DNA from 4 places in the Halomonas sp. ATBC28 genome. Region 3 is predicted to be linked to each of the others. Evidence: predicted binding sites of a transcription regulator. Region 3 holds the regulator's gene; each other region holds the start of a gene.
The links. Region 3 encodes PhoB, which activates phosphate uptake and scavenging genes when phosphate is short. Its sites were predicted from a motif close to TGTCATANNNNTGTCANA; they were not measured.

Region 1 (7,597 bases), on a different contig from region 3:
GCATCTGGCGGTCAGTAAGGTGCTCAAAGGGAAGCTTAATTTTGCTCTGGCGCTGGTGTATAGCGATGTTAGCGCGCAGATGCAGCGTCTGGTCTATCCAGGCTTTATTCGCGATGCGGGCGCTTGGCTGGACGAATACCCGCGCTACACCGAGGCGGCGCTCATTCGGCTTGAAAAAGCCGCCCGTGAGCGCGGTCGCGATCAAATGATGATGCAAGATGTCCAGGCATTAGAGGCCCGCTTTGATGCCCGCCGCGAAAGCGAGCGACGCGGAAGGGTGGAAGATCCTGAATTGGTCGCTTTTGGCTGGTGGCTGCAGGAGCTTAGAGTATCGCTATTTGCACAGCAGTTGGGGACTAACATGGTGGTGTCGGTAAAACGATTGGAAAAACGCTGGCAAGAGATCACTAGCGTTTAGCTAGGGGTTGAAAAAAGTTGCTGGAAAAACCGCTATTTTACGCACACAGTAACGTGATGGGTTCGCCGTAAGTCGCACGCTACATTGATGGCCGGTCACGTCGGCAAGCCGCTTAGAGGAGATTGGCATGACACATGTGGTGATTACCGGTACAGGTCTCTATACACCGGAACACGCCATTGATAATGCGGCCCTGGTGGCGGCATTTAATGCTTGGGTAGACAGCGAGAATGAACAGCATGCCGGAGCCATTGCGCGCGGCGAGCGCGAACCGCTGGCACATTCAAGCAGCGAATTTATCGAAAAAGCCTCCGGTATTAAGAGCCGCTATGTGCTCGATGCAGCTGGGATCCTTGACCCACAGCGTATGCGGCCTAAACTTCCGCAGCGGGGCAATGACGAACCCTCTATTCAGTGCGAGATGGCGACCGCTGCCGCGCGGCAGGCGCTGGCCGCTGCCAAGGTAGAAGCTGCTGACATCGAGCTGGTGATCGTGGCCTGCTCAAACCTGGAGCGTGCCTACCCCGCTGTGGCGGTCGAGGTGCAGCAGGCCTTGGGCACAAGTGGTTACGGGTTCGATATGAATGTGGCCTGTAGTTCAGCGACGTTTGCTTTGGAAACGGCTGCCAACGCCATAGCCTCCGGCAGTGTGAAGCGTGCCCTGGTGGTCAATCCGGAAATTTGCTCGGCGCACCTCAACTTTCGAGACCGTGACAGCCACTTCATTTTCGGCGATGCTTGTACCGCTGTGGTACTAGAAAATAGCGCTATTGCGGTGGCCGATGAGCAGTTTGAAATTCTCGGCACGCGCCTGGTTACCCAGTTTTCCAACGCGATCCGTAATAATGCAGGGTTCCTTAACCGCGTAACGGACAGTGACCCACTCGCCTTGGATAAGCTGTTTGTGCAGGAAGGGCGTCGGGTGTTTAGAGAAGTTTGTCCGATGGTGGCTAAATTGATCACCGATCATTTGGCCTCCTTAGAGTTGACCGGTGGCGATCTGAAGCGCATGTGGCTACACCAGGCTAACCGGCATATGAACGATTTGATTGCCCGCAAGGTATTGGGCTATGACCCGAGTGAAACACAGGCGCCGATTATTTTGGATCGTTACGCCAACACCAGTTCAGCGGGTTCTATCATCGCCTTTCACCTCCATCGCGAGGAGCTTGTGGAGGGCGATATTGGCGTGATTTGCTCCTTTGGAGCGGGTTATAGCGCGGGCAGTGTGGTTATTCGTCGTTTGTAGATGTCTGTATAAGGTGCAGGGGAATTGAAAAAGGAAAATGTCATGTGGCAGTGGTTTAATAACGCGCAGCCTGCGCTTTCGCTGCGTAGCAAAGGGTTGCCACTACTACTGGTGACGTTACTCGCAACCGGAGGCTGTGCCAGTACGCAAATGGCGGAAAATACTGCTCCCGAAGACCCTTGGGAAGGCTTTAACCGCAAAGTGTTTGCGTTTAACGATGTGTTGGATCGCTACGCGCTCAAGCCGGTGGCAACAGGCTATCGTGCTATTACCCCCGACCCGGTAGAAACGGGCGTAGGTAATTTTTTCTCCAACTTAGGTGAAGTGCGTACTGCGCTTAACAGCGTGCTGCAGGGCAAACCGTCAAACGCGGGCCTCGCCACGTCACGTTTTTTAATTAACTCCACGGTAGGCATTGGCGGACTGTTAGATTATGCCACCCTAATGGAAATTACTGCGGATGAAGAAGATTTTGGCCAAACGTTAGCGGTGTGGGGGTGGGAAGATTCGCGTTATCTGGTGCTGCCTTTCTTTGGCCCCAGCACGCTGCGGGATACCACCGGTATGCCCGCGAATATGGCAACGAACCCCGTTAATTATGCAGAAGACGATATTGTTCGAGTAGGCCTTACCGCACTCAAAGCGATCGATATTCGAGCGGGTTTGCTTGACCAGGAAGAATTAATTCGTGGTGATCGCTACCGTTTTATTCGTGACGCTTACTTGCAGAACCGCCACTTTGAGGTGAGCGATGGAGAATTGGGTGATGACCCCTTTGCCAGCGAAACCTTCGACTTTGATGACAGCGATTTTGATGACAGCGGTCAGGATGATAGTGACTTTGGTGACAACGAAGTCACCGATTGAGGCTTATGATGGATCATTCTAAGCAGTTGATCGCGGTGATCGACGAACCTGGTCGTGAACGTGATGCGCTGGCTGAAGCGATTACCTGCGATGGCATGTGGGTGTTTGCCGCTGAGGATATCGCGCATTTGCCCGCTGACACGGCGCTCATTGTTGCCCATGCTCGGGCAGTTCCGCGGCAGCAATGGACACACCTAACGCGACGCCTACCGACACTGGTAGTCAGTGACTCGCGTCAGGACGCCGACTTGATCAAAGCGATTGATGTGGGGTTGGTGGACTATATTGTCCATCCGCTGCGACACGCCGAGCTGTTGCGACGAATGATCCGTAAGGCCATTAAGCTCAACGATTTGGCGCTGGAGCGCGAGCGTGACCATGCGCGTCTGGCGGAGTTAAACGAGAGCCTAGAGACCCACCTCGCGCTGCTGCGGATGGATCAGCAGAGCGGAGGGCATATCCAGCGGCGTTTGTTGCCGCTGCGGCCCAAGGTGATTAACGGGGTGTATTACGACTACGTATTTGCCCCTTCGCTCTATTTGTCTGGTGATTTTCTCGATTACCAACGCTATAACGAGCGCTACAGTGCCTTCTATTTCGCCGATGTATCGGGGCATGGCGCCTCGTCGGCATTTGTTACCGTGCTGCTCAAATATTTATGCAACCGCTGGCTGAGTGAGTGGGATGGCCAGCATCCGGAAAATCTGCCGCCTGATTGGTTAAAGGCGATGAACCGCGAGCTGCAGGGCACCGATATTGGTAAACATGCCACCTTATTTGTCGGTGTTATTGACCACGAGGCGCATACTCTTCACTATTCGCTCGGCGCACAGCTTCCCATGCCCCTGTTGGCAGCAGAGGGAGAGCTACGCCGTTTAGAAGGCGAGGGAATGCCGGTAGGCCTTTTCCCCGATGTGGAGTATCCTTCGCTGAGTTGTGCATTGCCGAATAAATTTCGTCTATGGCTCTGCTCAGATGGAGTATTGGAATGCTTGCCGGGTAAAACGCTCGACACGCGGCTCAAGGAGCTTGAGCAATTAGTAAGCGAGAGTGTAACGCTTGAGCAGTTGCGCGACCGGCTAGCAGAAACGAATGCACTCCTTGCCGAAGGGGATGCAGAGTTTGATGCCAACCAAGAGCGCGATGCTTTACCCGATGATCTAACAATCATGATGGTGAGCGGATTTGGTCATGCTGATTGAAGAGGGCCGCATTAAAGCGGCGTTCGATTCTGGTGTTTTTATTCTAAAACTGTGTGGTGATGTGCGTTTGACGCTCTGCGCCACGCTGGATACTCAAGCCCAGCGTCTTGCCGAGACGCCGGGGTTGCGTGCCGTATTGATTGACCTGCGTGAAGCCACCAATGTCGATTCGACGGCGCTTGGTTTTTTGGCCAAGGTCGCGATGGCGGTGAAAGGGCGCCTGGAGCAGCCGCCTACGATTATTGTCGATAATCCTGATGTACGGCAGATGTTGGACGTGATGGGCTTTGCGCGTTTCTTCACGCTGATGGAAGCACCGCTACAACAGACGAGTACGCTCAACAATGAGCTTGAAGAGCTGCCCCAAGAGCCGGCAGACGAAGAGGGACTGCGCGATCGCATCCTGGAAGCCCACCGTATTTTAATGCATATGAACGAGCATAACCGTGAGCAGTTTCAGCCACTGGTTGACATGCTTGAGTCGCAAGACGCCACTACGCACCACTAAGCTCCCCTCTCCTTGATAAGCCCCTGGCCTCTTCCAAGGGCTATCTACCGATAGTCTCCAATCCCGACAAAGGCCTTAAAATCAGCTATGATTAGCGGCCTATCTATTCCAGTGCGTACATTATCGCCTTAAGGAGACCCATGGATCTTAATCCTCGCCGGGTAGCACTGTTGGTTGCTGCCAATACGGCGCTGGCGCCCTTTGCTATCGACGCTTATTTGCCTGCCATGGGTATCATTGCTGAAAGCATCGGCGCCAGTATTCACCGTACTGAACTCTCCATCAGCGTATTCCTGTTCGGCTTTGCATTGGGCCAGCTATGCTTTGGGCCGCTTTCGGATCGGATGGGTAGAAAGCCTGTGCTGCTGGGCGGACTGGTGGTGTTTATGCTGGCAAGTCTTGCTATTACGATGGCGGACAGTTTGCCCACGCTGCTGGCTTGGCGGTTTATTCAAGCGTTGGGAGGCGGGGCCTGCGTGGTCAATTCGGCGGCGATTGTACGCGACTGCTTTAGCGGGCGCGAGGCCGCCAAAGTGATGTCTACCATGGCGATGATTATGATGCTGGCGCCGCTGGTGGCACCTGCAGTGGGCAGCTTGCTACTGCACGTGGCCGGCTGGTGGCTGATTTTTGTGTTCTTAGCCGTTTACGCAGGCTTTTTGCTCTGGCTGCTAGGAACGCGGTTACCTGAAACCCGCGATATGTCGCTGCCTGCAGCTTCACCACGGCAAGTAATACGCAACTACGCCAGCGTGCTTAAGCATCGTGAAGGCATGGGCTATATATGTGCGGTAGCGGCTTCCTTTGCGGGCCTGTTTGCCTTCGTGACCGCTTCGCCGTTTCTCTATCTCGACTATTTTGGCCTCTCGCCCGGCACTTATCCGCTAGTGTTTGGGGTCAACGTTGTCGTTATTGCGCTCTCTAATCGGGTCAATATTCATCTGCTCCGCAAGCGCACTCCTCAGCAGAATTTGCGTTTAGGGTTGCTTATACAGCTGGTGGCCGCGCTTGGGTTGGTAGCGGTGACCGCCCTGGACATCGCGTCGCTAGTGATCGTGGTGCCGTTGATTATGCTGTTTACCGGTATGATCGGCCTGATCACGCCCAACGCGATCTCGTCGTTACTGGATCATTTTGGCCATATCAGCGCCACGGCAACGGCGCTACTGGGCGGGATCCAGTTTACCTGCGGCGCCCTCGCGGGAGTGATGGTAGGGCTGTTCGAGGTAGAACATCTTTGGCCCATGGTACTCACCATGCTGGGCGCTGCGTTGCTAGGCAATATCGGTGTGCGCAAACTGACTAAAGCACCTGCTGCGGATGAATAGTTTTCAAATAGATAGGGCGTGTGGACAGGGCGTATGGATAGAGCATATGGATAGTTTGAATGGATAGCATGCTGGCTTGGGTCAATATGCCGATGAGCACTTGGTTAGCTTGCTCCGCCGTACTGTTAATGGGTGCTTTTGTGCAGCGCGCTACCGGCTTTGGTTTGGCCATTATTGGCGCACCGCTACTGTTGATGCTAGTGCCTCGTCTGGTGCCGGTCACTCTGGTACTGTTCGGATTTACCGTCTCCCTGATGATGGTGCGTCATTACTGGCACGAGGTGCGCCTGGATTCCATTGGCATGGCGCTAGTGGGGCGCCTTCCCGGCAATGCGCTGGGTATTTGGCTGCTACTCGCCGCCCCCATGTTTGTGTTAGAAAAGCTGATTGCGGTCATCGTCCTGTTTGCGGTACTCGTCACCTTGTGCCGCTTTCAGTTGCCGGTAAACCGAATAACGCTGTTTGGCGCTGGGGTGCTCTCTGGCATTTTTGGCACCGTTGCGGCTATTGGTGGCCCACCCATCGTGTTGCTGATGCACGGCTTACCCACTGATCGTGTGCGCGGCAATCTAGCCGCCTTTTTCATTTTGACCTCTCTATTGACCTTAATCACCCTTGCCTTGGCTGACCAGATTCAGCTTTGGCATTTCCAGGTCGCGCTTACCTTCCTACCTGCAGTATTAATAGGTAACGCCTTGGCAGATACCGTAGCCCACCGTTTAGACCGACGCATGCTGCAAGGTGCCTCGCTGGCGTTATGCACCCTCGCGGCGCTAGGACTTTTGTGGTGATGTAAGGCTTGGTTGCCTCTATGTAACGAAAAATTTTCTACGTTTTGCTCGCTGTCATGAAGTTGTCATGGAACCAGTGCAAGGTATGCCTTGCGAAGGCCAGATCCCTACATGAACAGGAGTATTTCGCATGAACCGTATTCTAAAAACCACCGTTATCGCGGCTGCTGTAATGAGCGTTGCCGGTGTTGCTCAAGCCCGTGATCAAATCCGAATCGTTGGTTCCAGTACCGTTTACCCGTTTGCCAGCTACGTAACGGAAGAGTTCGGTGCGACTACTGGTAACCCGACGCCTGTTATTGAATCGACTGGTTCGGGCGGCGGTTTGCGTCTGTTCTGTAATGGTGTTGGTGAAGGCACACCCGACATTACTAACGCTTCTCGTCGCATGAAAGTGTCTGAGTTCGAGCGTTGTGAAGAGAACGGCGTTACCGATATCACCGAGGCTAAAATCGGTTCTGACGGCATCGTATTGGGTCAATCAAGCGAAAACGATGACATTGCTTTAACCCGCGAACAGATCTTCATGGCGGTAGCTGCCATGGTGCCAGTTGATGGCGAGTTAGTTGAAAACCCCTACACCAACTGGAGCGAGATCGATTCTTCGCTGCCAGACCGTGAAATCTCCATTTATGGGCCGCCGACAACTTCGGGTACCCGCGATGCTTTTGAAGAGCTGGTAATGGAATCTGCGTCTGAGGGTATGGATGTTTACGGCGATGAAGGCTACACCGATATTCGTTCTGACGGTGTTTACATCGATGCCGGTGAAAACGACAACCTGATCGTTCAGCGCCTTTCAGAAGACACCGGTGCCTTTGGTATCTTCGGCTACTCTTTCCTTGAAGAGAATACTGACACGATCAGCGCCGCCAGCATTGATGGCGTCGATCCTGAGGCTGAGGCGATCAGCTCCGGTGACTATCCTATCGCGCGTTCACTGTGGTTCTACGTGAAGAACCAGCACGCTGAAGACGTCCCGCCGATGTACGATTACGTCGATATGTTTATGAGCGAAATGATGATTGGCGATGATGGCTACTTGCGTGATATCGGCTTGATCGTTCTGCCAGAAGGAGAGCGCGAAGAGTGGCGCCAGGCTGTTGCAGATCGCACTTCAATGACAGCAGACGTTCTTAAGTAAGTTGGTAGGTCAGATTAAAAGTGGTCGGCAGCGCAAGCTGCCGACCCGTTATTGTTGATAGGTTTCTTAACCGGTGACCACGTGAGAGAG
Region 2 (7,597 bases), on a different contig from region 3:
GGCTTCGCGCTTGTGAACATTGGATAAATGCACCTCAATTACTTTGCCATCAAAAGCATTGAGCGCATCAAGAATGGCCACTGAGGTATGCGTGTAGGCAGCGGGATTGATAATAATCGCTTGGGTGCCATCCAGGCGTGCGGCGTGAATGGCGTCAATCAGTTCGCCTTCATGGTTGCTCTGCAGGCATGTGATGTCCCAGTCGGCCATCACTGCTTTCTCCCGCAAGATGTTATTCACGTCGTCTAACGTCTCGTACCCATATATTTCTGGCTGACGGCTACCCAGCAAATTTAAGTTGGGGCCATGTAATACCAATACCTTTCCTTGACTCATAACTCTCTTCAACCTTCAGCGTTAGTGGGTAAATTGACGTAGCTACCTGTTTTATCACTTAAACCGCCAACTGCGCCAGCGCCTGTTCAAGCGATGCTTCCTGGCGCTGGGCATACAGCTCGATTTCATCGATGACGGCTCTCCCCAGGGCCTGCTCAAACGCCTGCTGGCTTGCGCTACTGGCGTAATGGTCATGACTGCTTCCCCCCAGGTTGGATTGAAAAATACCGGCCGCACTCACGGGTAAGAAGTCTTCATAAATCATGGGGGTAACTCTCAGAGCGCCTTGCTCGATCAAGCTATCCACCTGCTCAACTGAGATCGGCCCTTGCACAGATACACCTTGAACCGCCTGGTAGTGGAAAAACGCTAATCCTTCACGACGCAGCGTTTCATACGTATCGGGAAACTCTTTAAACACGTCAGATAAATACGCTTGATGGGCGTCATTATTGGCTGCTGTGGGCGAGTTCTCTTTGGCAGCTGCTAGCAGGCGGTCGTATAGCTCGCGTCCTTTGCGCGTTAATGCGATACCGCGCTGTTCGATTTCACCAAAGCGGGCGGTGTGTTTACCTTCAGCAGCGTCCGCGAAAGCAATCGTCTCCTCCAGTGCTTTGAAGCTGGTTTGACGTAGAAGGATTGGGCAATCCCGGCGTGGTGGGCCTTCAATAGTCGCTTTAGGGTCGATGCCAACGCTGGGCATGCGCCGCTGCACTTCATCAATGTCTAACGTGCGCGGCGTTAGGTGGTTAATGTGCGGGCCGCGGAAGCAGACCACATCGGCAATTAAGCGGTGTTCGGCATGCAAACGCTCATAGGTGGCCAAGTCGACCGTGGCGTTGTCGTGCCAGCGGAACGTTTCCAACGCTTCCTGAACAAACTGCTTGGCATCATCGGCGCTTAGGCCACCCTGCTGCTCAAAACGCTTGATAAGCGCTTTCACTTTGGCAGTGAAGATATCGCGGGCACTTAAAATTTCACTCGCCTGTTCTCTTAGCTCGAACTTTTCAATTAGTTCAAGGCGCAACAGCGAGGTAAAGACACGAAAGGGGTTACGCTTGAGCGCACTATCCGCGACCGGCCGAAACGCGGTGGAATGTACCGGCACGCCTGCGGTCGATAAGTCGTAATACCCCACTGGCTCCATCCCCATGACCGCAAACATTCGCCGCAGCATAGCAAGCTCGCCTGGACTCCCCACTCGAATAGCGCCGTGGCGTTCAACGTTGATACGCGCCAGCTCATCGCTATTTTGCAATGCGTTATTTAGCCCTGGGTTAGCGGCTAGCACCTCCTGGTTGACTGCCTCAACCAGTGACAGCAAGGTGCCGTATTGCGGCACCTCCTGCTGATACATTGCCGACATCGCTTGGGAAAACTGGTCGCGGATTTCATCACTGCTAACGTAAGCTGAACACATGGCGCTATCCTGTTTGTAAACGGCTACTGCCAATAAAGGGCTATACCTACATAGTAGCGCTATCGGCGCCTTAACAATTTCACTTTTTCCGCGCCTTGCTATACATATAAGCCATACAAAGGTTATATAAAAGCCGCCATTCACGCTTAACGGGCAAGGCTCTTAACCTGTTACATTAGCGCTTGATCTTGTCGATGTAGGCTGGCACCCATGACGCTTCCTCTTTATCTAGGCTTGCCTATGTGGGCCAATCAAGACTGGCTGGGCAACCTTTATCCACGCCACGCCAAAACTGAGCTGCTAAGCGATTACGCGGCGGTGTTTTCCAGCGTTGAGGGCAACACTACCTTTTATAGCGGTACCCCAAAGCCGGACACCATTGCTGCCTGGGCGCGCCAGGCACCATCCCACTTTCGCTTTTGTTTTAAATTACCGGCCAGCGTAACCCACGATCAACGGCTAACGCGGTTAGAGGAGGCCTGGGCATTTTTAGCGGCGCTAGAACCTCTGCACGACCGCCTTGGCCCCACCATGGTGCAACTACCACGAGATTTCGGCCCCCAAGAGCTTCCCCAGCTTGAAGCGCTACTTGCCGCTTGGCCTACCCATTTGCCTTGCGCGGTCGAGGTTCGGCATCCTGAGTTTTTCCACAAAGGGGCCGCCGAAATTGCCCTTAACCGCCTGTTGATAACTTATTCGGCCAACCGCGTGATGCTCGACGTGCGCCCGCTCTTCTCAACCCCGGCAAATGACCATTTGGGCTTGGCCCACGCCCAGCAAGAAAAGCCGAAACTCCCGCTACACGTGCTTTCCACGGCAAATTTTCCTGTCATTCGCTTTATTGGCCATATTGACAAAACGATTAATAGTGACTACTTCACCGCCTGGAAAGCCCGCCTAAAGCTGTGGATAAGTCAGGGGAAAACCCCTTTCTTATTTGTGCATACTGCGGACAACCGCGAGTCTCCCCACATGGCCCGCTTACTCTATAACGCACTAGGAGAAGTGACGCCATTACCCGCTCTTGGCCCCTTCGCGGGTGAAAAGCAAAGCCAACTGTTTTAACCCACCTTTTTAGGTCAGCTAACTGGCATGCTTGCGGTCGATCAGATAAATTGCGCTTACTTTCGGAAAAGTACGCTGGCAATGACGCAATTTTCCGAAAACTAGCGTGTTCAACACGCAGTGACTTACACAACAATCGACTTAATGGGTGATGTATGGCGAAGCTTGCGCATGCGCAGTGGTCATCGCGAATGACCTTTGTGCTGGCCGCCGCTGGTTCAGCGGTGGGTCTAGGGAATATCTGGAAATTTCCGTATATGGTGGGTGAAAGCGGCGGCGCTGCTTTCGTATTTGTGTATTTGCTCTGTATCGCGCTGATCGGCTTGCCCATTCTTGTCTCTGAGTGGCTATTGGGGCGGCGCGGCCAGAAGAACCCCGCCAGCACCATGTCAGAGCTAGCGCGCACGGCGAAAAAGCCCAAAGCCTGGGCCATCGTGGGCATTAGCGGCATTGTCGGGGCCTTCTTGATTTTGTCGTTTTACAGCGTGATTGGCGGCTGGTCGCTCTACTACACCGTCAACTCGGTGAGCGGTGCTTTTAGCGGTCAAGATGCCGATGGCATTGGCGCGCTATTTAATGGCATGTTGAGTAACCCTGGGTTGCTGCTGCTGGGCCACTCCGTGTTTATGCTGCTGGTCATTGGGATTGTCGCCCGCGGCGTTACCAAAGGCCTTGAAGGCGCTGTACGCATTCTGATGCCAGTCCTCGCACTACTGCTGGTCGTGCTGATCGGTTATGGCATGACAACCGGCCACTTTGGCGAGGCGTTGACGTATATGTTCAACCCGGACTGGAGCAAGCTCACAGCAGAAACCGTGCTAGCCGCCTTGGGCCACGCCTTCTTCACCCTCTCACTGGGTATGGGCATCATGATGGCTTACGGCTCTTATTTGGACAAAGAGATCGATCTGCTGCAAACCGCCCGCACGGTCATCATCATGGATACCGTCATCGCTTTAGGCGCGGGTTTAGCTATCTTCCCGATCGTGTTTGCTAATAATCTGGATGTCGCTTCGGGCCCTGGGCTGATTTTCGTCACTCTGCCGCTAGCATTTGGCAATATGGATGGTGGCTTGATCCTAGGCTTGATGTTCTTCTTGCTGCTTACGTTTGCGGCGCTGACTTCGGCGATTTCACTGCTTGAGCCCGTAGTTGAGTTTATTGAAGAGCGCACGCCGCTCAGCCGTGTCATGGCAACTGTTGTGGCCGGCGTGGGGGCTTGGTTGCTCGGCATTGCGGCGCTGCTATCGTTCAACGTATGGAGCGAACCGCTCATGTTTGGGCTGGGCGTGTTCGATCTGCTGGATACGCTGACCAGCAAAATAATGCTGCCACTAACCGGGCTAGGCGCGATTCTCTTCGCCGCTTGGTGCCTGGATCGCAAAAGTGTCGAAGCTGAGCTTGAACTTTCAGCGACCGGTAAAAGCGTATGGAATATCATCGCGCGCTATGTAGCGCCCGCTGGCGTTATTGCGGTGTTCGTGACAGGGCTTATTTAAGGTAAGCCGTCACTTCCCTGCTGTTTGCTAACCTCAGTGCAATTCGCTCTCTTGCCGATCTTCGTCGGGCAAGGGGGCGATATCCCGCGATAATTTTTGGAACTCCCTGTGCAGCTCAATACCACGGCGCGCTCTCAAGCTACGCTGGGCAGCACTTCGCTGGCGCTGAGCATGCTCATCCACTTGCAAACTCATAAAAATGTCGAGCAATTCGCTTTTAACCGAGGTGATTCGTTCGACGTTTCTCATAATCGACGTTCCTCCAGATGAATATGCCTTCGTCCACCTGCATCCGTGACGACTGTTATGATGCAGTGCGGCACTTCAATTATTACTATAACCTACTTGACAAAATGATGACCAATCTTAAAAAAACTGGCTAACGACCTTTAAACGCTGACGAAACACGGCCCGATAGTTAGTGGCCCTATCCACTCATTGAGGCATACTGTGAACATCAGCATTGAATGTACGCAAAGCATAACAATGAACAGACAGACAGAAACGGCCGTTTCAAACGACCGTATATTGACGTACTGTTGAATATCTGTTGGTTGAGCACCCAAGGAGCTGAACGTGAGTCGCGCCCTGTTCGATGAAATGAGACGCCGCATGGAGCACTTTCGACGCTCCGAGCAAAAAGTGGCGCGGTTTGTACTGCGCAACCCCGAAGAGGTCATCCACATGCGAATTGTGGATCTGGCCACCGAAGCCACCGTTAGCGAACCCACCGTGGTGCGCTTTTGCCGTGCGCTGGGGTGCAATGGCTTTCAGGACTTCAAGCTACAGCTGGCGCAAATGCTGGCCAGCGGCAGTCAGTTCGCGCAGTTCTCCATGAACGATAGCGACTCGGTCGCTGAATTTTCCCATAGCATCTTCGACTCGACCGTGGGTACGCTGCTCTCTGTGCGTGACCGGCTGGATAACGACGCCCTGGGCCGAGCGGTTAATGCGCTAGCGATGGCCAACCGGGTCGAGTTCTATGGCTTTGGGGCTTCCGGAGCCGTGGCCTTTGATGCCCAGCACAAGTTTTTCCGGCTGCAGATCTCCACTTCGGCTTACGCCGACCCGCATATGCAGAATATGTCGGCAGTAACCTTAAACGATGGCGACGTGGTGGTGGCCATTTCGCAAACGGGTCGCACCAAAGCGCTGGTTGCCAGCGTGCGGCTCGCCCGTGAAGCTGGTGCCACAGTGATTGGGCTATGCCCCAGCGGCTCACCGCTCGCCGAGGAGGTCAGCCTGCCACTGTATATCGATGTTCATGAAGACACCGAAATCTATACCCCCCTTAGCTCGCGTATAGCGCATCTGGTGCTGATTGATGTGCTCGCGGTCGGGGTCGCTAAAACCCGCGGCCCAAAACTCGCCGAACAGCTTAAAGCCGTTAAAAAGAGCCTCAACACGCTGCGCTTTCCTGAAGAGTCCTAATCGTTAACCTGTATACACAGCCAGTTTGCTGGCTGTGCTAGACTAGCCGCCTATTTTTTGATCCGGCAGCGGCTACTATGGACGACGTCACGGCGATTCTCGATCAGCTCAACTCCGCCCAGCGCGAAGCAGTGAGCGCCCCCCAAGGTAATCTGTTGGTGCTCGCAGGCGCAGGCTCGGGCAAAACCCGCGTGCTGGTTCATCGCATTGCTTGGCTGATGCAGGCCGAAGGGCTTTCACCCTACGCGCTGCTGGCGGTCACCTTTACCAATAAAGCCGCCAAGGAGATGCGCACCCGCCTCGAGGCGCTGCTGAGCATCTCGATGCGCCATGTATGGGTAGGCACCTTTCACTCCATCGCCCACCGCCTGCTGCGCACCCACTGGCAGGACGCCAAGCTGCCGCAACACTTTCAAATCATCGACTCCGACGATCAGTTACGCCTGGTCAAACGGCTGCTGAAAGATTACGCCATCGACGACGAACGCTACCCGCCCCGCCAAGTGCAGCACTTTATCTCCGGCTGCAAAGAGGAGGGACTGCGCCCGCACCAGGTCAATGTGGATGGCGATGCCTACATGGGCCAGATGGTTGAGCTCTACGAGCGCTACCAGCTCACCTGTGAGCGCGGCGGTCTGGTCGATTTCGGCGAGTTGCTGCTGCGCAGCCTGGAGCTACTGCGCGATAACCCAGCGCTGTTAAATCACTACCAGGAGCGCTTTGGTCACGTGCTGGTTGATGAGTTTCAGGATACCAATACCCTGCAATACGCCTGGCTAAAACTGCTCACCGGCATGAAAACGCCAATGACCGCCGTCGGTGATGACGACCAGTCGATCTACGGCTGGCGCGGCGCCAAGGTGGAGAATATCAGCCGCTTTGAGCAGGAATTCCCGCAAACCCATACCGTGCGTCTAGAGCAGAACTATCGCTCCACCAGCGCGATTCTGGAAGCCGCCAATACGCTGATCAGCCATAACAGCGAGCGGATGGGTAAAAACCTCTGGACCGACGGCATCGAAGGCGAGCCGATCTCGATCTACGCCGGGTTTAACGACCTGGAAGAAGCGCGCTATATCGTTGACACCATCAAAGAAAAGGTCGACGAAGGCTTTAACCGCCGCGATATCGCCATTCTCTACCGCTCAAACGCCCAGTCGCGGCTGATGGAAGAGACGCTGATTCGCCAAGGCATGCCCTACCGTATTTATGGCGGTCACCGCTTCTACGAGCGCCTGGAAATCAAGAATGCCCTGGCCTACCTGCGCCTGATGCTCAACCGCGATGACGACGCCTCGCTAGAGCGGGTGATTAACGTACCCACCCGCGGCATCGGCACGCGCACGGTCGAGATTGTCCGCCTGCGCGCTCGTGAACAAGGCATTCAGCTGTGGCAGGCACTCCACGATGCGATTAACGACGATACCTTGAAAGGTCGCGCGGCCAATGCCGTACAAACCTTCGCCAACCTGATTGAACAGCTCGATAACGATGCTTCTGGTATGGCGCTGCACGAGATCATCGATCACGTTACCGTTCATACCGGTTTGATAGAGCATCACAAAAGTGAACGCGGCGAGAAAGGCCAGGCACGGGTCGAGAACCTGGAAGAGCTGGTTAACGCTGCCCGCGCCTTTATCCAAGGCGATGTCTTTGAAGCCCCCGAAGCGGGCGAAGGCATGGCGGCGCTAGAAGCGTTTCTCTCAGAAGCCGCCCTTAACGCTGGCGACCACGAAGCCGAAGAGTTTGAAGACAGCGTACAGTTAATGACACTGCACTCCGCCAAAGGCCTGGAGTTTCCCGTGGTGTTTATTGCTGGGGTCGAAGAGGGACTCTTCCCGCACAA
Region 3 (7,597 bases):
GGATGAAGCTGTCGCGGGTGCCCAGGCGGCCATTTTTGCCGCCGCCGGCCAGAGCTGTGTGGCGGGCTCGCGGCTGTTGATCGAGCGCCCGGTGTTTGAGCAAGTCACCAGCCGTTTGGCGCGGGCGGCGGAACAGATTTCGGTGGGCCTGCCTAACGATGAAGCGACCCGCATGGGGCCTTTGCAGAATCACCGCCAATTTGAGCAGGTCACACGCATGATCGACGCGGCGGTAGCCGCTGGCGCAACGTTGTTAACGGGCGGTAAACGGCCAGAGGGATTACCTACCGAGGCTCAGGGCTACTTTATCGCCCCTACCGTGCTGGTCGATGTCACGCCGGATATGGAGATTGCTCAACAAGAAGTGTTCGGTCCGGTGCTGGTGGCCATGGCCTTTGACAATGAAAATCAGGCCATTCAGCTCGCCAACGAGACCCGCTTTGGCTTGGCTGGCGCCGTTTGGAGCCAGGACGTAGCGCGAGCGCATCGCGTAGCTGGGCAACTGCGTGCTGGTACGGTATGGATCAATAGCTATAAGGCGATCAGCGTGATGTCACCGTTTGGTGGCTTTGGCGATAGCGGCTTCGGTCGCTCCAGCGGCTTGGATGGCCTGCGCGAATATACGGTGCCGCAAAGCGTCTGGGTGGAAACAGCCCCTGAAGCCAGTGTGGCGTTCGGTTACGGCAGTGGTGTTGGTTGATCGCTTACCGAGCCTGGGGCGCGAAACGCCTGCATCCAGCGCTGCAGGTGGCGTAGCAGCAGAATGCTGGCCTTGGGCTGTTGGCGGCCTACCCGCGTGACCATGTGGGCCTGGGAGCGCTGAAAAAGCGGATTATCTACCGGGCGCGCCACTAACGTGCCGAGCTCTAAATCGTGGGCGACGGCAAAGGCGGGTAGCAGTGTAATCCCCATACCGCTGCGCACATATTGGGCCAGAATCACCATTGAGTTGGTATTCATCGCCATGCGCGGGGCTATACGCGACTGCTGAAAGGCTTGGTCAACCATTTGACGCACCCCATGGGTAGTGTCCCACATGGCCATGGGCTGGTCGCTAAGCTGGGTAAGCGTGAGCGGCGCCGTTTGGCTGGTTAACGGGTGGTCGGGCGGCAGAATGGCCATGAGTGGCTGAGGAGTAGATGACCAGAAACGCAGCTGGGGATGGGTACGCTCATGGAACATCAAGCCGATATGACTGTGATCGCCGACAACAGCGTCAATAATGCCCGAGGTGCCTGCGGTATGGATATCGAGCTGAATGCCCGCATAGCGTTGGGTAAATTCATGCAGTGGGGAGGCTACTAGGTCACTGACAAACCCTTCTCCGACGGTAAGCGATATCTTGCCGGTTTCCATGCGTTGGTAGGATTCAAGTGACGCAATAAACCCTTCATCAAGGGCGCCGCGGCGCTCGCAGTACTCAAGCAGCATTTCGCCTACCGGAGTAGGCGAAATGCCGTCGCGCTGACGCTCCATAAGCGTCGCTCCCAAGGCTTCTTCCAGCAAAGCAATTTGCCGGCTTACCGCCGAGGGAGCAATATCCAAGCGCGCCGCTGCGCGGCGCACGGAGCCAGACTCAAGGGTAACGCGAAAGTAAACGAGGCGTTGATGAGGTATGTCCATCGATAGCTTTTATACCTCTACCTTGTTCAGCCTAAATTTATTTAATCTAAGCCGTTACCCTATGCCAATCGTAAACCGCTACAAATACTTGAGTAGTTTTTGCAGCTTATTCATATCGGCGGAATCACCCACTAAGCGCACGTCGCCGTTTATCATGCCGTCGAGAAAGGCCTGCTGTGTTGGCTTTTTGAGCACTTTCAAGGCGGTATTCTGATCACGGAAGCGTAGCTCAAGATCTAAGTCCACAGGCAGCCCTTTGCCGGTACTGATACTTTTCGGTGTCATCCGGTAGTGGCGGGCAATACTTAGATCTTCCGTGGCAATCCCCCAGTCCAGGCCGCGCATGCGTTCTAACTGTTCACGAAAGCGCGGCTTGCGGCGCAGGGCACGTTTGAGCAGTACGCCCAGTAGCCACAGCGTCAGCTTGAGCTTCATTAAGAAACGGCGTCCTTAAGTCCTTTGCCTGGCTTAAAGGCAACGTTTTTGCTGGCCGGAATCTGCAGCGGGGCACCGGTTTGCGGATTTTTGCCGGTACGTGCTGCGCGCTCACGTACCGTGAAGGTACCAAAACCAATCAAAGCGACATCTTCGCCCTTAGCAACGCTGTTGGTGATCTCATCCAGAATAACGTTCAGCACTTGGCCAGCTTTATCTTTGGATAGGTCGGCACTTTCAGCGATGGCTGCAGCGAGTTCAGGTTTGCGCATAAGGAATCTCCCCTTTTTAAAAGAAATCAAACATCAAACAAATGCATGTTGTTGGGTGCGTAGCCGATTAGGTTAGCTTCTCTAGCCTAGTCGTGAACGCGACGAAAATCAGCCTAGCAGTGCAGGTGCTGCTCTGGAAAGCTCCACTTTCCTTCTCACGCAGCCGCCTGTCAACGCAAAACCAATCAAACGACCGTCTTTATTTTCAGCCAAGGCACTGATATCACCGCCTTCGCCTTCAATTCGCCAGTGCTCAGGCGTGTTCGTTGGCGGGTAGGCCACCACTGGTAGCAGCGGCGTTTTAACCACTACCGGCCAAGCACCGAAGCTAACCGGCGTAGGCGCGCCTGAAAGGGTTGCCGCCAGCGCCTTAACGCTGGCTTGTAGTGGCTGCACGTACATGGCATTAACACCGTCTACGCAGGCTGCATCGCCTAGGGCGTGGATATTGGAGTGCGATGTACGCAACTGGCGGTCAACGACTATACCGCCAGGTGATACGTTTAAACCAGCCGATTCGGCAAGTGCTGTGCGAGGTGCAAGGCCGGTTGCCATCAACACGAGATCGGCGCTGACAGCGTCGCCGTTATCCAGACGTAATACGATATCTTCGCCGCTTTCGGCCGCTATCGAATCAATCGAACGTGCAAGGTGAAGATGGATACCTGCTTCGCTAAAGGCATCGCCTAGGGCGTTCCCTAAGGGCGGTGGCAGCAAGCGAGGAAGTAGGGTTCCTTCTGGGGCAATGAGGCTGACACGATGGCCGCCAGCGTGGAGGTCGTTGGCAAATTCACAGCCGACCAGCCCCGCGCCAACAATCGCCACCCGTGCAGGGCCCTGGCCTAGCGCCGTGTGAAAGCGGCGGTAGTCATCCAGGTCGTTAATGGTAAAGCAGTGTGGGGCTACGCTGGGTTCAATGCTGAAGGGCACCCGTGGTGCAGCGCCAGTGGCCAGTACCAGTGTGTCGTAGCCGAGCACCATGCCGCCTTCGAGCAGAATTGTTTGGTTATCCACATCCAGTGCGGTTACCTGGGTGTGGATAACCATTTGGGCATTTAGCTCTTCGCCCAGGTCAGTAGCGCTGCGCTGGGCTAATTGTTCGGGCACCAGGCCCTTGGCGAAGCCGGTGGAGAGCAATGGCTTGCTGTAATCATCGCCGCTGTCGGCGCTCACCAGCGTGATTGAGCGTTGGTCGCCCAATCGGCGCAACGCCCGGGCAAGGCCAACCCCTGCCATTCCAGTGCCAATAATCACCAGCGCAGCGTGCGAAGAGGTTTTCTGTGTTTGGGTGGCGGGCATGCAGACACCAAAAAAGTTGCTAAATAAGGTTGCGAAAAAAGAAGCGCTAAACCGAGTCGTTAAAAAAGTCGCTGAAACAAAAGCCTTTCAGTGCTCATGTTACACTAGCCAACCCGTTAATTGCCCTGGAGAACTCGGTGACGGCTGCTGCTTTTCGGCAAACTCCTCTATTTTCCCGCTGGCGCCCGATTGATGCGGCGCGCCCGGCGATGAGTGCTTCCTGGTGGCAGTGGGTTGCCTCCACCGACTCGTTAACCGCCCACTTAATGGTCGCAGGTGGCGAGAAGCCGTTTCGAGTACGACTGTTGCGCCAGGGGGTTGGTTGGCCGCGCCAGGATGAGGCTCAGGCGCTGGGCATTGGTGCCAAGCGTTACGCCTGGCTGCGGGAAGTGGCGCTGTGCTTAGATGGAACGCCATGGGTGGTGGCGCGCTCGGTCGCCCCGCTCTCTCAGGTAAAGGGCCAACGGCTAGAGTGCCTGGGCGAGCGCTCGCTAGGTAGTTGGCTATTTCGCCAGCCGGGTTTAGTGCGTGGGCCATTGGAAGTAACGACGCATTCCCCCCAGTTTGCTAGCGTCAACGGCATACAGGAAGGCTGTGCTTGGGGAAGGCGCTCTGTTTTTTATCACGGCTGTAAGCACGGCAGTCTGTCGTTATTAGTGCAAGAGTATTTTTTGGCGGCGATGGCGGATGATCTTGGCCTGCCTTCGCGCTAGGCTAGCGCCTGCATCTTATTCTTCGTGAGGTAAGCATGGATCGTTCACTGTTGCGGCCGAAGGGATGGGCTCGCGTGGCAGATTTTTTACAGCTGATGCGCTTGAATCGGCCGATAGGCACATGGCTTTTGATGTGGCCGACGCTGTGGGCATTATGGGTGGCTGCGGAAGGTGTACCAGGGCGAAATGTGCTGCTGATTTTTGTGGCCGGCGTTTATGTGATGCGCGCTGCGGGCTGCGTGGTCAATGACTATGCGGATCGCCACTTCGATGGGCATGTGAAACGCACAAAACAACGTCCGCTAGCGACGGGCCGTATCAGCGAAACCGAAGCTCAACTGCTGTTTATCGCCCTGGTGGCCGCTGCGTTTATTCTGGTATTACTGACCAACTGGTTTACGGTGCTGCTCTCGCTGGGCGGGGTGCTGCTGGCGATTATTTATCCGTTTATGAAGCGCTATACCCACTTTCCTCAGGTGGTGCTGGGCGCGGCTTTTTCCTGGGCAATTCCGATGGCTTTTGGCGCCGTGCTCGGCCACGTGCCGCTGGAAGCATGGCTGCTATTCTGCGCTAATGTGTGCTGGACAGTGGTCTACGATACCCAGTACGCCATGGTCGATCGCGACGACGATTTAAAAATTGGCATTAAATCGACGGCCGTGCTGTTTGGAAATGCGGATCGTTTGATTATCGGCTTACTCCAGCTAGCCACCCTGGGATTGCTGGCTTGGGTAGGCTGGTGGGTTGGTTTAGGTGGTTTCTTCTGGTTAGGGCTAGCGGCAATGGCAGCGACTTTTCTGCATCAGCAGCGCTTAATTCGCGACCAGGAGCGGGATGCCTGCTTCCAGGCGTTTCTCAATAATCACTGGTCGGGACTGCTGATTTTTGCCGGTATCGCGCTAAGTTGGTGGCCTGCGGCTGGCTGATCGAGGCGATTGTCATGTAATTGTCATCAAGTCATGGTGTTATCGTCACTGACATGTCATTGATCTGTTTATCTTTGAACTGTTTTTCTTTGAACTAGTTTCTTTGAATACCGTGAGGCTCTGGTATGACCGCCAAGACCGTTCTGATTGTCGATGATGAGGCGTCGATTCGCGAGATGATCGCGGTAGCGCTGGAAATGGCTGACTATCGCGTGCTCGAAGCGGATAACGCCCAGGATGCCCATGCCATGGTGGTCGACCACCAACCCGATTTACTGCTGCTGGACTGGATGATGCCCGGCACTAGCGGTATTGAGCTGGCGAGACGCCTAAAGCGTGAAGAAACCACCGCTGAAATCCCGATTATTATGCTCACCGCGAAAGGCGAAGAGGATAATAAAATTCAAGGGCTTGAAGCCGGTGCCGATGACTATATCACCAAGCCTTTTTCACCCCGGGAATTGGTGGCACGGCTAAAAGCGGTGCTGCGCCGTGCGACGCCACGTGGCGTTGAAGACCCGATTGAGATTAACGGCCTGCTGCTTGATCCGGTGAGCCACCGGGTAAGTGCCCACGGCAAAGCGCTGGAAATGGGCCCCACCGAGTACCGTTTGCTGCAGTTTTTTATGACTCACCAAGAGCGCGCTTACACACGTAGCCAGCTGCTTGACCAAGTGTGGGGCGGCAATGTTTACGTTGAAGAGCGCACGGTCGATGTGCATATCCGCCGCTTGCGTAAAGCGCTGGGCGACGTGCATCAAAACCTGATCCAAACGGTTCGGGGTACCGGTTACCGTTTCTCTGCACGGGTGTAAATGTGCGTTTATGGAGTCGTGAGCTGTGGCGAATAGCGTGGCTGGCCACGCTGGGCACTTGCTTGGGCTGGCTGTTGGGCTCGGCTGGGCTGGGGCTCGCAGCAGGGCTTGCGGGATGCCTGTTTTACCACTTACGACAGTTACGCGAACTCTATTTGTGGCTCACCCTCCACCCTAACGATGAACCGCCTGCCGCTCGCGGGATGTGGGGCGAGCTATTCGATCGTTTATACCGCTATCAAAAAAGTCAGCGCATCACCCAAAGCCGTCTGCGGGCTACTTTGGCACGTATTCAAGAGTCGTCTGAAGCAATGCGTGATAGCGTGGTCATGCTTGATCGCCACGGTGATTTGGAATGGTGGAACAGCGCCGCCACCGCCATGCTGGGGCTACAAACCGCCCATGATCGTGGTCAACACATTACCAACCTACTGCGCGACCCGGGCTTTATCAGCTATTTTAATTCGCGTAACTACAGTGAGCCGTTAACGCTCACCTCACCGATTGATGAACGGCGAATCCTGCAGTATCAAATTACCCTCTACGGTGACGACGAACGCTTAGTGATGGCTCGCGATATCACCCGCTTGCATCGTCTTGAGCAGATGCGGCGCGACTTTGTCGCCAACGTTTCCCATGAGTTACGTACGCCGCTGACCGTTCTCTCCGGCTATTTGGAAACCTACAGTGATATCTCCGACCAGCTTCCGCCGCGCTTGGGACGTAGTATTCAGCAAATGCAGGAACAGACCCAGCGGATGCAGAATCTGGTCAACGATTTATTGCTGCTCTCGCGTTTGGAAATTGACCAGGGCGGCCAAGATCATCATCCACTGCCACTCGAGCCTTTACTGCAAAGCGTTTGTGATGATGCGCTGGCCCTATCGCATCAACGTCATACCATTACCGTCGCCCTTGAGAGCGATGCCCGACTGTTAGGCAGTGAACAGGAGATTCGCAGCGCCGTCTCTAACCTTGCCTTTAATGCGGTTCGCTACACGCCTGCTGGCAGCCAAATCACCCTGCGCTGGAAAGCTAGCGCTACTGGTGGCGGCTATATCGATGTGGAAGATAACGGTGAAGGGATTGATCCCGTTCATATTCCCCGACTAACAGAACGCTTTTACCGTGTTGATAAGGGGCGCAGCACTGCGACTGGCGGCACAGGTTTAGGCTTGGCGATCGTTAAGCACGTGCTGTTGCGCCACGATGCGCAACTACAAATTGAGTCCCTTCCCGGCAAGGGTGCGTTGTTTCGCTGCGCCTTCCCCCCCTCGCGTCTTGTTTAATTTAGCAAGTCATTCCATCGCATAATATTTGTAACAATGTGCAATATTGGCATGCAAGGTTGGTAAAGCTTTACCCATGTGCCATTTTTACACAGCTCAAAGCGTTGTGTCGTGACTCAGTTGATGCCTTTTTGGCATAACTTATTTTTAAGTAAGAGTTTGATTTTGTTGTTTTTATTTATATTCTTCAGTTTTTTGGCATGCCTTCTGCAGAGTACAGATTGA
Region 4 (7,597 bases), on a different contig from region 3:
TAATCGCGCGTCAAAGGCTTGCAGGGTTTCGCCACCGGGCGGCGACACCGCGGCAGGATCGAACCAAAAGGCACTCATTCGCTCGGTGCCCTCTTCGGCAAACACCTGGGCGTGGGTTTTGCCCTCCCACTGCCCCAAATGCAACTCGGCGAAATCGTCTTCCACCTGAACGGGCAGATCAAACTCCTCGCCCAGCCATAAGGCGAATTCACGGCAGCGTGTTAACGGCGAGGTAACGATCGCATCGTAGGGCAAATGCCCGTCGACCGTTTGCCTCATGACTGCATCGGTCACCTGCTGCCAGCCGGTTTCACTCAGCGGATGGTCGGTGGAGCCGCGGAGCATACGCCCGCCCACCGGCTCGCCGTGGCGCAGTAAATCTATCGTTGTTTGTTCGGCTTCAGGAAAGCGCATAGGGGTAACCTCGCCGACCTAGGCAGTTTGTAGATTAGGAAACCAATTACTAGATAATCGCGTGACGCACACGTGCGGAAATCCACTCCGACACCAGCACGGTAGCGAAAATCATAATAAAGATGACGCTAACTTGATCCCAGGCGAGGCTATTGATCGAGGCATTCAACTGCAGACCAATACCACCTGCCCCGACCAAGCCCAACACCGTCGACTCACGGATATTAATGTCCCAGCGGTAAACGCTAATCCCCGCGAACGCGGGCATCACCTGGGGCAGCACGCCGTAGTTCATCACCTGCAGTCGACTCGCGCCGGTAGCGCTAATCGCCTCAACGGGCGTGGGATGGATCTCTTCAATCGCTTCGTAAAGCAGCTTGCCCACAAAGCCGATGGAGCGCAGGGCAATGGCAATAATCCCCGCCAGTACGCCGGGGCCAAGAATGGTGACCAGTAGCATCGCCCAAATCAGCGAGTTAATGGAGCGCGATGAAACGATCACCATCAGCGCCAAACTGCGCACCAGCGGATGCGGCGTCGTGTTACGGGCGGCTAAAAATGCCACCGGAAACGCCATCATAATCCCTAACGCGGTGCCCAAAGTGGCGATATTGATGGTGTCCCACATGGGCTTCCAGAGCACATTGGCGTAGCTCCATTCGGGAGGGGTCATGCGGCTGATCAAATCTGCTCCCTGGCGGCCGGCATCTTCCACAAACACCCACATGGTGTTGTCGGAAATCATCTTCCAGCAGAGCAGAAATAGGCTGACACCCGCCAGCCAAGCCAGGTACTGCAACCATTGAGCGCGGGTGGTGCGCCGCCGCCAAACCGGCTGACCCTGGGGTGTAGTGGAAACAGGCATTTAAACTCTCGACAAATTAAGGGGCCAGAACTTACGGATCCAGCAGTTACTGAATCAGCGTTTACTGAGTCCAGCGGCGGACATGGCTTGAGCTGTACTCGCACAGCAGCACGATGGCGATGATAATCAGCAGAATCGCCGCGGAGGTGTCGTACTCATAGCGGCTCAGCGAGGTATTCAGCGTGGCGCCAATACCGCCTGCGCCGACAATGCCAATCACCGAGGACTCACGGAAGTTGATATCCAAACGGTACATGGAGAGCCCGATCAAACGCGGCATGACCTGGGGCTGCACGGCGTGGTTCATGGTTTGCCACCAACTGGCGCCCGTGGCGCGTACCGCTTCTACCTGCCGCCAATCCAAATCTTCAATATCTTCCGCCAGTAGCTTGGCCATAAAGCCAATCGTCGCGAAGGCCAGAGTAATCATGCCCGCAAAGGGCCCGAAGCCGAACATCACCACAAACAGAATCGCGATGATGATCTCCTGGAACGTGCGCGAAACGGCGATAATCGCGCGGCACACAAAGTAGATCGGCAGTGGTGAAATGTTACGCGCTGCCCCTAAACCCACGGGGATCGCCAGCAGCACACCCAGTACCGTGGAGGTGAGCGTCATGGTCAAACTTTCCAGCAATCCCGCGACGATATCGTCGTAGCGGCTGACAAAGTCGGGCTGCATAAAGGCGCCTAAAAAATTAACCGCACGGCCTGCGCCTTCCGCCACCCGCTCCCAGTTCACCTCAACCGAGGCAAGCGCTAAAGACAGATACACCACTGCACCAATGGCGAGCCCCCAGCGCAAGCGGGGACTGTCAATTAGCGGTAGTCGCCGCCACTGACCGTGCTGCGCCGCCTGCTGGCGTGCATGCTCGCTCATCGTGCTGCCCCCGCTTCGATTGACGACATCACCCGCGCGTAGGGAGGATTAATCGGAGCAGTGTTAGTCGCCTCATCGCCGCTGACTTCATCGTCCATTGGTTCAGGCGTGGTGTCCCAGTCCTCTTCACCGTAAATCGTGGTGAGGATCTCGCTGGTGAGGTCGCTGGGAAGGCCATCAAAGACGATTTCACCCGCCCGCAGGCCGACAATGCGGTCAGCAAATTGCTGGGCCAGCGCTACGTCGTGAATATTGATGATCGCCGCCAGTTCGCGCTCTGCGCACAGCTCACGAATCAAACGCATGATTTGGCGCGAAGTTTTTGGGTCAAGGCTGGCGGTGGGTTCATCCACCAGCAACAGCTTAGGACTTTGCAGGAGCGCCCTGGCGATACCCACCCGCTGGCGCTGGCCGCCAGACAGGGCATCGGCACGTTTATCGATGGCATGCGGCAACCCCACTCGCTCCAATAGACGGAAGGCTTCAATCACAGCCTCCTGCGGGTAGCGGCGCAGGAAGCTGCGCCAAAAGCCCACGTAACCGAGCTGACCTGAAAGCACGTTTTCCATCACGGTTAGGCGGTCTACTAACGCATACTCTTGAAAAATCATTCCCATGGAGCGGCGGGCATGACGCAGCTTATGTCCCGAGAGCTTCGTCAGTTCCGTGCCGTCCAGGCGAATGCTGCCCTGAGTAGGCTCAACCAACCGGTTCACACAGCGAATCAGTGTGCTTTTACCCGCGCCAGATGGTCCAATCAGCGCCATCACTTGGCCTTTGGGCAGCGTGAGTTCAATATCCGTCAGCGCTCGATCCCCGGTAGGGTAACGTTTACCAACGCCGGTGAGTGTCAACATGGAAGTGCCTCATCTACATAGCGGTTCGGCCAGAAGGTTGCCCTCCTGGCCGATCGTATTGGGGTACTGTTTAAAGATTAATCGCAGTCGTAGGTCACGCCGTTGGCGTCAGCGATAGTGCGAATAACCGCCCAGTTATCCTGATAAGTAATCGGAATAAACTGCGCTTCGCCGGAGTTGGCGAATTCTGACTCGAGGGCCGTGCCTTCCCAGTCGTAGCTGAAGAACGCATCCTGAATCTTCTCGGCAAGTTCCGGGTTCAGGTTATTCGCCAGCCCGTAAGCGGTGGTGGGAAAGGTTTGTGAGGTGTAGATAATTTCGTAATCACCTTCGTTAACTACACCGCGGGAAATCATCCGCTTGCCCACGGAGTTAGCAATCGCCGCCGCGTCGTAGTCTTCGTTGACCACGCCGAGAATGGAGTTGTCGTGAGAACCAGAGAAAGCGGTCTCAAAATCTTCCCCCGCTTCCATACCGTACTCAGAGCGCAGCAGCGCAGAGGGGGCGCGGAAGCCAGAGTTAGAGGTTTCTGAGGTAAACGCTAGTTGGCGACCCTGCAAGTCTTCAACGGCTTCAATGCCGCTTCCTGGGTAGGTGATAATCTCCATCTCATAGCCAAAACTGCCATCTTCCGCGGCCATCATGGCGAAGGGGCGGAAACCACCGCAGTTAACCGCGACCGGGACGCCACCGGTATTGAAACCGGCTACGTGGAGACGGCCAGCGCGCAGCGCTTCCTGCTGGGCAGCATTGGACTGCACCGGGAAGAACTGGACTTTTTTGCCCGTAGCTTCGCTCAGGTGATCCAGAAAGTCAGACCAGACATCCGCGTAAACCGCGGGGTCTTCAACCGGCGTGTAGGCAAACACTAAAGTATCCGGATCTACCCACTGAGACTCATCGCTGGGGACATCGGCGACCATATCGCCATCGTTATCCACATAGCGCGATGAAAGATCCGCAGAGGCGTTCACTGCGACCAAGGCGAAGGCACTGGCAACGGCGGCACTGATTAACGTGCGGGAGAGGGATAATGTCTGCATGGGTCACCTGTAGCGTTCTGTAGAGTTATTAAAAGATGACAACATCCTGACGACTCCAGATGACAAAAATGGGGCACTTATATGACCGCTTCGTGACGTTTTGGCGAAGGACAGTTAATCTGCAGTTTGAAAAGCCTCGTGACCGCGGCGCTCTACAAACAGGCTGTTACCGGGAATTTTTTTCGCCTGATGCTTCAGCTCAGAAAGCTCGCCTGCGATATCCAGCGATTGGCAGGTAGTCGTATCATGGATGGGTTTTACCGCAATCGAGACGCTCACAAAGGGAAAAAACGTCATTCTATTTTGACGGTTTTCGATGTAAATCCCGCCCTGAAGGCGATCAGCCTCTTCATAGAAGCCCGGTGCCATCACCTCGAATGAGTGCAGAATTTGCTGGCAAACACTTTCCCAGTACTCAAGCGGCAGCAACATCATAAAATCATCGCCGCCAATATGGCCAATAAAGCCCCCGGCATTCTCTACCTGTGCTTGCAGCAGCCGCGATAGCGAAATGATGATGTGGTCACCTCGGGCGTAGCCATAGGCATCGTTAAAGGCTTTAAAGTTATCCAAGTCAACATAGGCCGCAGCAAACCCATGCCCGGAGGCCAAATAAGCCGCCAGTGTTTCATTGATCAGGATATTACCCGGCAGGCCGGTGAGCGGGTTGGCATGCCGCGCTTGGCGCACCTGAATCGCGGTAATCTCACGCAAAAGGTCAACGATATTGCCCATCCCCAGGTAGTCTCCGTTAGCGTTAACGATGACAAAGTCCTCTTGCTCAATATCCCGGCTGTCGGTCAACTTCTGACTCAAAATCTCAAGCGGAGTATCCGCTTCGGCCACCAGCATGCGTGCATCAGCAACGTCCAGCACACGGCGCTTGGCATAAAGCGAATGGCTATAGGGGTTGGTAAATAGAGTTAAAAACGAGTTGCGTCGCACCACCGCCACGGGCTTACCATTCTCCAGCACGGCCACGCAGCGCAAGCTGGGTTGTTGGCGAAATCGCTCGGAGATATACGGCACTGCGCAATCCGTCGTTATGGCATCGGTAGCCCGTAAAATCGAGCGCGTGGTGCGACCCGCAGGGCTTTTTAATTGGGTGCTCGCTGGCAGCACCATATTGAGTTCTAAAGGCGGCTGCTGGTTGGGTCGGGCGAAATAGAAGCCTTGTAGTAGTGCGAGCCCACGGTCGAGTTCCCACAAGCAAAGATGCTCAGCAGCGGTCTCCACCCCTTCGGCGATCACTTGGCAGTCCAGGCTACGCGCCACATCGAGAATCGAACGCAGGAACTCTCGCTTGGCAGGATCCTGGTCAATGCCGGAGATAAAGTGTCGGTCGAGTTTAACGAAATCGGGGCGCAGCTCTGACCAGTGACGCAGGCTTGAGTGCCCTGCACCGAGATCATCCAGTGCGACTTGAAAGCCCATAGTGCGGTAGTGATCCACCGCTTGGCGCATTAGCTCGTAGTCGTGGATTGGCACGTGTTCAGTGAGCTCGATCACCACCCGCTCTGGGGGCAAGCCGCTGTCACGAATAAAGCCAAGCGTTAAGCCTTCACGAAAATCACGCTCTACGATCGTCAACGGCATAACGTTAAGAAACAGCAGGCCCGGCAGATCGAGCTCTGCAAAGCGGTAGATGGCTAACCGTCGGCAGAGTATATCTAATTCCACCAGCTTTCCGGCCTGAGTGGCTACTTCAAACAGTCGTAACGGCGAGTGAAGCGGCGATGTTTTAGGCCCACGAATCAGTGCTTCGTAGCCATAAATCGCCTGCTGGCTGGCATCCACAATGGGCTGAAAGAGCACGTGCAACTCTTCTGTTGCAATAATCTTTTGCAACCACTGCGATTCTTGTGCGGTCATTTGCCTGCTGCCCTATTCTGCCACCCTAATAACCAGCGGTGGTTCCTATGATGTGTCACCTTCCCTGGAGTTGGTTGATAAGCTGCAAGCAAGCGTGCGTCATTTTTGTGACGCTATAATGACAATCATCAAGGACATCAGTCAGTTGACGCTACACTGATGTTAAATGAGCGGTTTTTCCCGCGCCGGAAAGACCACCTCGCTACCGTCGGCGTCGAGCTGTCGGATATCGATAGGGTGGCCTTTTTCATCCAGCGTTACTAAGCCAATGCCGCTGGCGTTCCACAGCCGTTCACCCGCGCTGGCGCGGTCAGGATCGCGGGGGTGAACGCTTAGCTTGCGGCGCTTGGTGAACCAATTAAGCGGCGACCACGGCGCATAGAGCCAGCGATTGAGCCGGTCAAAGGTATTGAGCAGGTTTTTGGGAAAGGTGTTTTTGATCCCGCTTGAGGTGATCTGCCACAGATGGGGAGAACGGCGCTGATGACGCACCACAATGTCGTAGACAAACGAGTAGTGCACGTCGCCAGATAGAATCACGTAGTTGCCTGGGGTTTTGGAGTGCCGCCAAATCTGCAGCAGCGTATTGGCCGCTCCCCGGTGCGCCATCCAGTTTTCGGCATCCACCACCAACGGCTTACCGGCAAGGGTAAACAGCTTTTGGATTCCCTCTATCAACTTGACGCCGAACATCGGTGCGGGAGAGACAATCACCGCACTTTTGGCCCCCATTAGCGCCTGCTGCATTTCCATTAGCGCCTCCCAGTCCATCAAGCCTGAAGGCCGATGCGGGCTGCGTTCGCTGCGCCAGCGTCGGGTGCGGGTATCCAGCACGATTAGTGCGGGAGTGCCGGGCACCTGAAACTCCCAGCCCTGAAAACGCAGCAATCGCTCGATCAGCCCATCCTGTTCAGCGCAGACTAGCGGTTGTTCGCCATCACCCAGCAGGGTCAAGGCATGATGGGCTAACGGGTTCAATTTATCCGGATCGTTACCCCAGGCTTGGCAAAGCAGATAGGCCACCAGAGCGTTACCGATAATACGTTTAGAGAACGGGTGACCGTAGGCGGCGCGCTCCCAGTCGGCGGTTAGGTTCCAGTCGTCGGTAACGTCGTGGTCATCGAAGATCATCAGGCTGGGCAGGTGCGCCATCAACCGCGCACACTGGGGCAAGCCTTCAGCAAAGGCATCGATTACCGCCTGCTCCTGACGATAGAGCTCGGCGTCTTTTTCATCTAAGGCAGGCGCTTTAGGGGCAATCACCTGCCAGGGCACCGGCGACCACACCAGGCAGTACATGGCGAGCATTTCAGCCAGCGTCATCAAGTGATTATGGGCATTCGCCGAGGTAAACACTGGCTTTTTGACACCGCCGAAGAAGCGCTCGCGCAGTGCCGCGTTGCTGGTCACATCGGGCAGCAGCTCCGCGCGCCGATAGTAGCTATCCGGCGAGCGGTAGAGCGCCTGGCTATCGTCGACAGTCGCGCCTTCCAGCCGCTCATCCACCAGCCCTAACCGCTCAATCAACGCATGCACGGCGCGTAGCATCGGCCCGGCCACGTCGTCGGCGTACACCTGGTCACCGGTCATCAGCAGCCAAGCGGGCCACTCGGTGGGCGCTGACTGCTGCTCAGCAAGCCAACTGTCGGCGCGCACCAGGCCATCG

Region 1: E0L35_RS13695 (PstS family phosphate ABC transporter substrate-binding protein) is a predicted target of PhoB. The motif match lies at 6,416-6,433, and genes of this name have one in related genera.
Region 2: hexR (transcriptional regulator HexR) is a predicted target of PhoB. The motif match lies at 4,665-4,682, and genes of this name have one in related genera.
Region 4: phnD (phosphate/phosphite/phosphonate ABC transporter substrate-binding protein) is a predicted target of PhoB. The motif match lies at 4,094-4,111, and genes of this name have one in related genera.

Annotation. Positions count from the first base shown of each region.
Region 1 covers NZ_VCQL01000010.1:202,373-209,969, forward strand. Annotated here, with positions in the region: gene hrpA (ATP-dependent RNA helicase HrpA) at 1-418, shown strand, start outside; gene E0L35_RS13665 (beta-ketoacyl-ACP synthase III) at 546-1,667, shown strand; gene E0L35_RS13670 (VacJ family lipoprotein) at 1,710-2,534, shown strand; gene E0L35_RS13675 (SpoIIE family protein phosphatase) at 2,543-3,736, shown strand; gene E0L35_RS13680 (STAS domain-containing protein) at 3,726-4,244, shown strand; gene E0L35_RS13685 (multidrug effflux MFS transporter) at 4,385-5,572, shown strand; gene E0L35_RS13690 (sulfite exporter TauE/SafE family protein) at 5,632-6,363, shown strand; gene E0L35_RS13695 (PstS family phosphate ABC transporter substrate-binding protein) at 6,494-7,507, shown strand.
Region 2 covers NZ_VCQL01000002.1:333,486-341,082, forward strand. Annotated here, with positions in the region: gene aroQ (type II 3-dehydroquinate dehydratase) at 1-336, opposite strand, end outside; gene E0L35_RS03575 (VOC family protein) at 395-1,756, opposite strand; gene E0L35_RS03580 (DUF72 domain-containing protein) at 1,967-2,821, shown strand; gene E0L35_RS03585 (sodium-dependent transporter) at 2,977-4,320, shown strand; gene E0L35_RS03590 (hypothetical protein) at 4,354-4,569, opposite strand; gene hexR (transcriptional regulator HexR) at 4,897-5,751, shown strand; gene uvrD (DNA helicase II) at 5,829-7,597, shown strand, end outside.
Region 3 covers NZ_VCQL01000014.1:903-8,499, reverse strand. Annotated here, with positions in the region: gene E0L35_RS16150 (aldehyde dehydrogenase family protein) at 1-700, shown strand, start outside; gene E0L35_RS16145 (LysR family transcriptional regulator) at 679-1,623, opposite strand; gene E0L35_RS16140 (hypothetical protein) at 1,702-2,058, opposite strand; gene E0L35_RS16135 (HU family DNA-binding protein) at 2,058-2,330, opposite strand; gene E0L35_RS16130 (FAD-dependent oxidoreductase) at 2,439-3,629, opposite strand; gene E0L35_RS16125 (chorismate lyase) at 3,767-4,342, shown strand; gene ubiA (4-hydroxybenzoate octaprenyltransferase) at 4,378-5,268, shown strand; gene phoB (phosphate regulon transcriptional regulator PhoB) at 5,394-6,083, shown strand; gene phoR (phosphate regulon sensor histidine kinase PhoR) at 6,086-7,372, shown strand.
Region 4 covers NZ_VCQL01000007.1:206,794-214,390, reverse strand. Annotated here, with positions in the region: gene E0L35_RS10425 (histidine phosphatase family protein) at 1-414, opposite strand, end outside; gene phnE (phosphonate ABC transporter, permease protein PhnE) at 464-1,279, opposite strand; gene phnE (phosphonate ABC transporter, permease protein PhnE) at 1,341-2,159, opposite strand; gene phnC (phosphonate ABC transporter ATP-binding protein) at 2,156-3,016, opposite strand; gene phnD (phosphate/phosphite/phosphonate ABC transporter substrate-binding protein) at 3,094-4,059, opposite strand; gene E0L35_RS10400 (bifunctional diguanylate cyclase/phosphodiesterase) at 4,174-5,931, opposite strand; gene E0L35_RS10395 (alkaline phosphatase D family protein) at 6,094-7,597, opposite strand, start outside.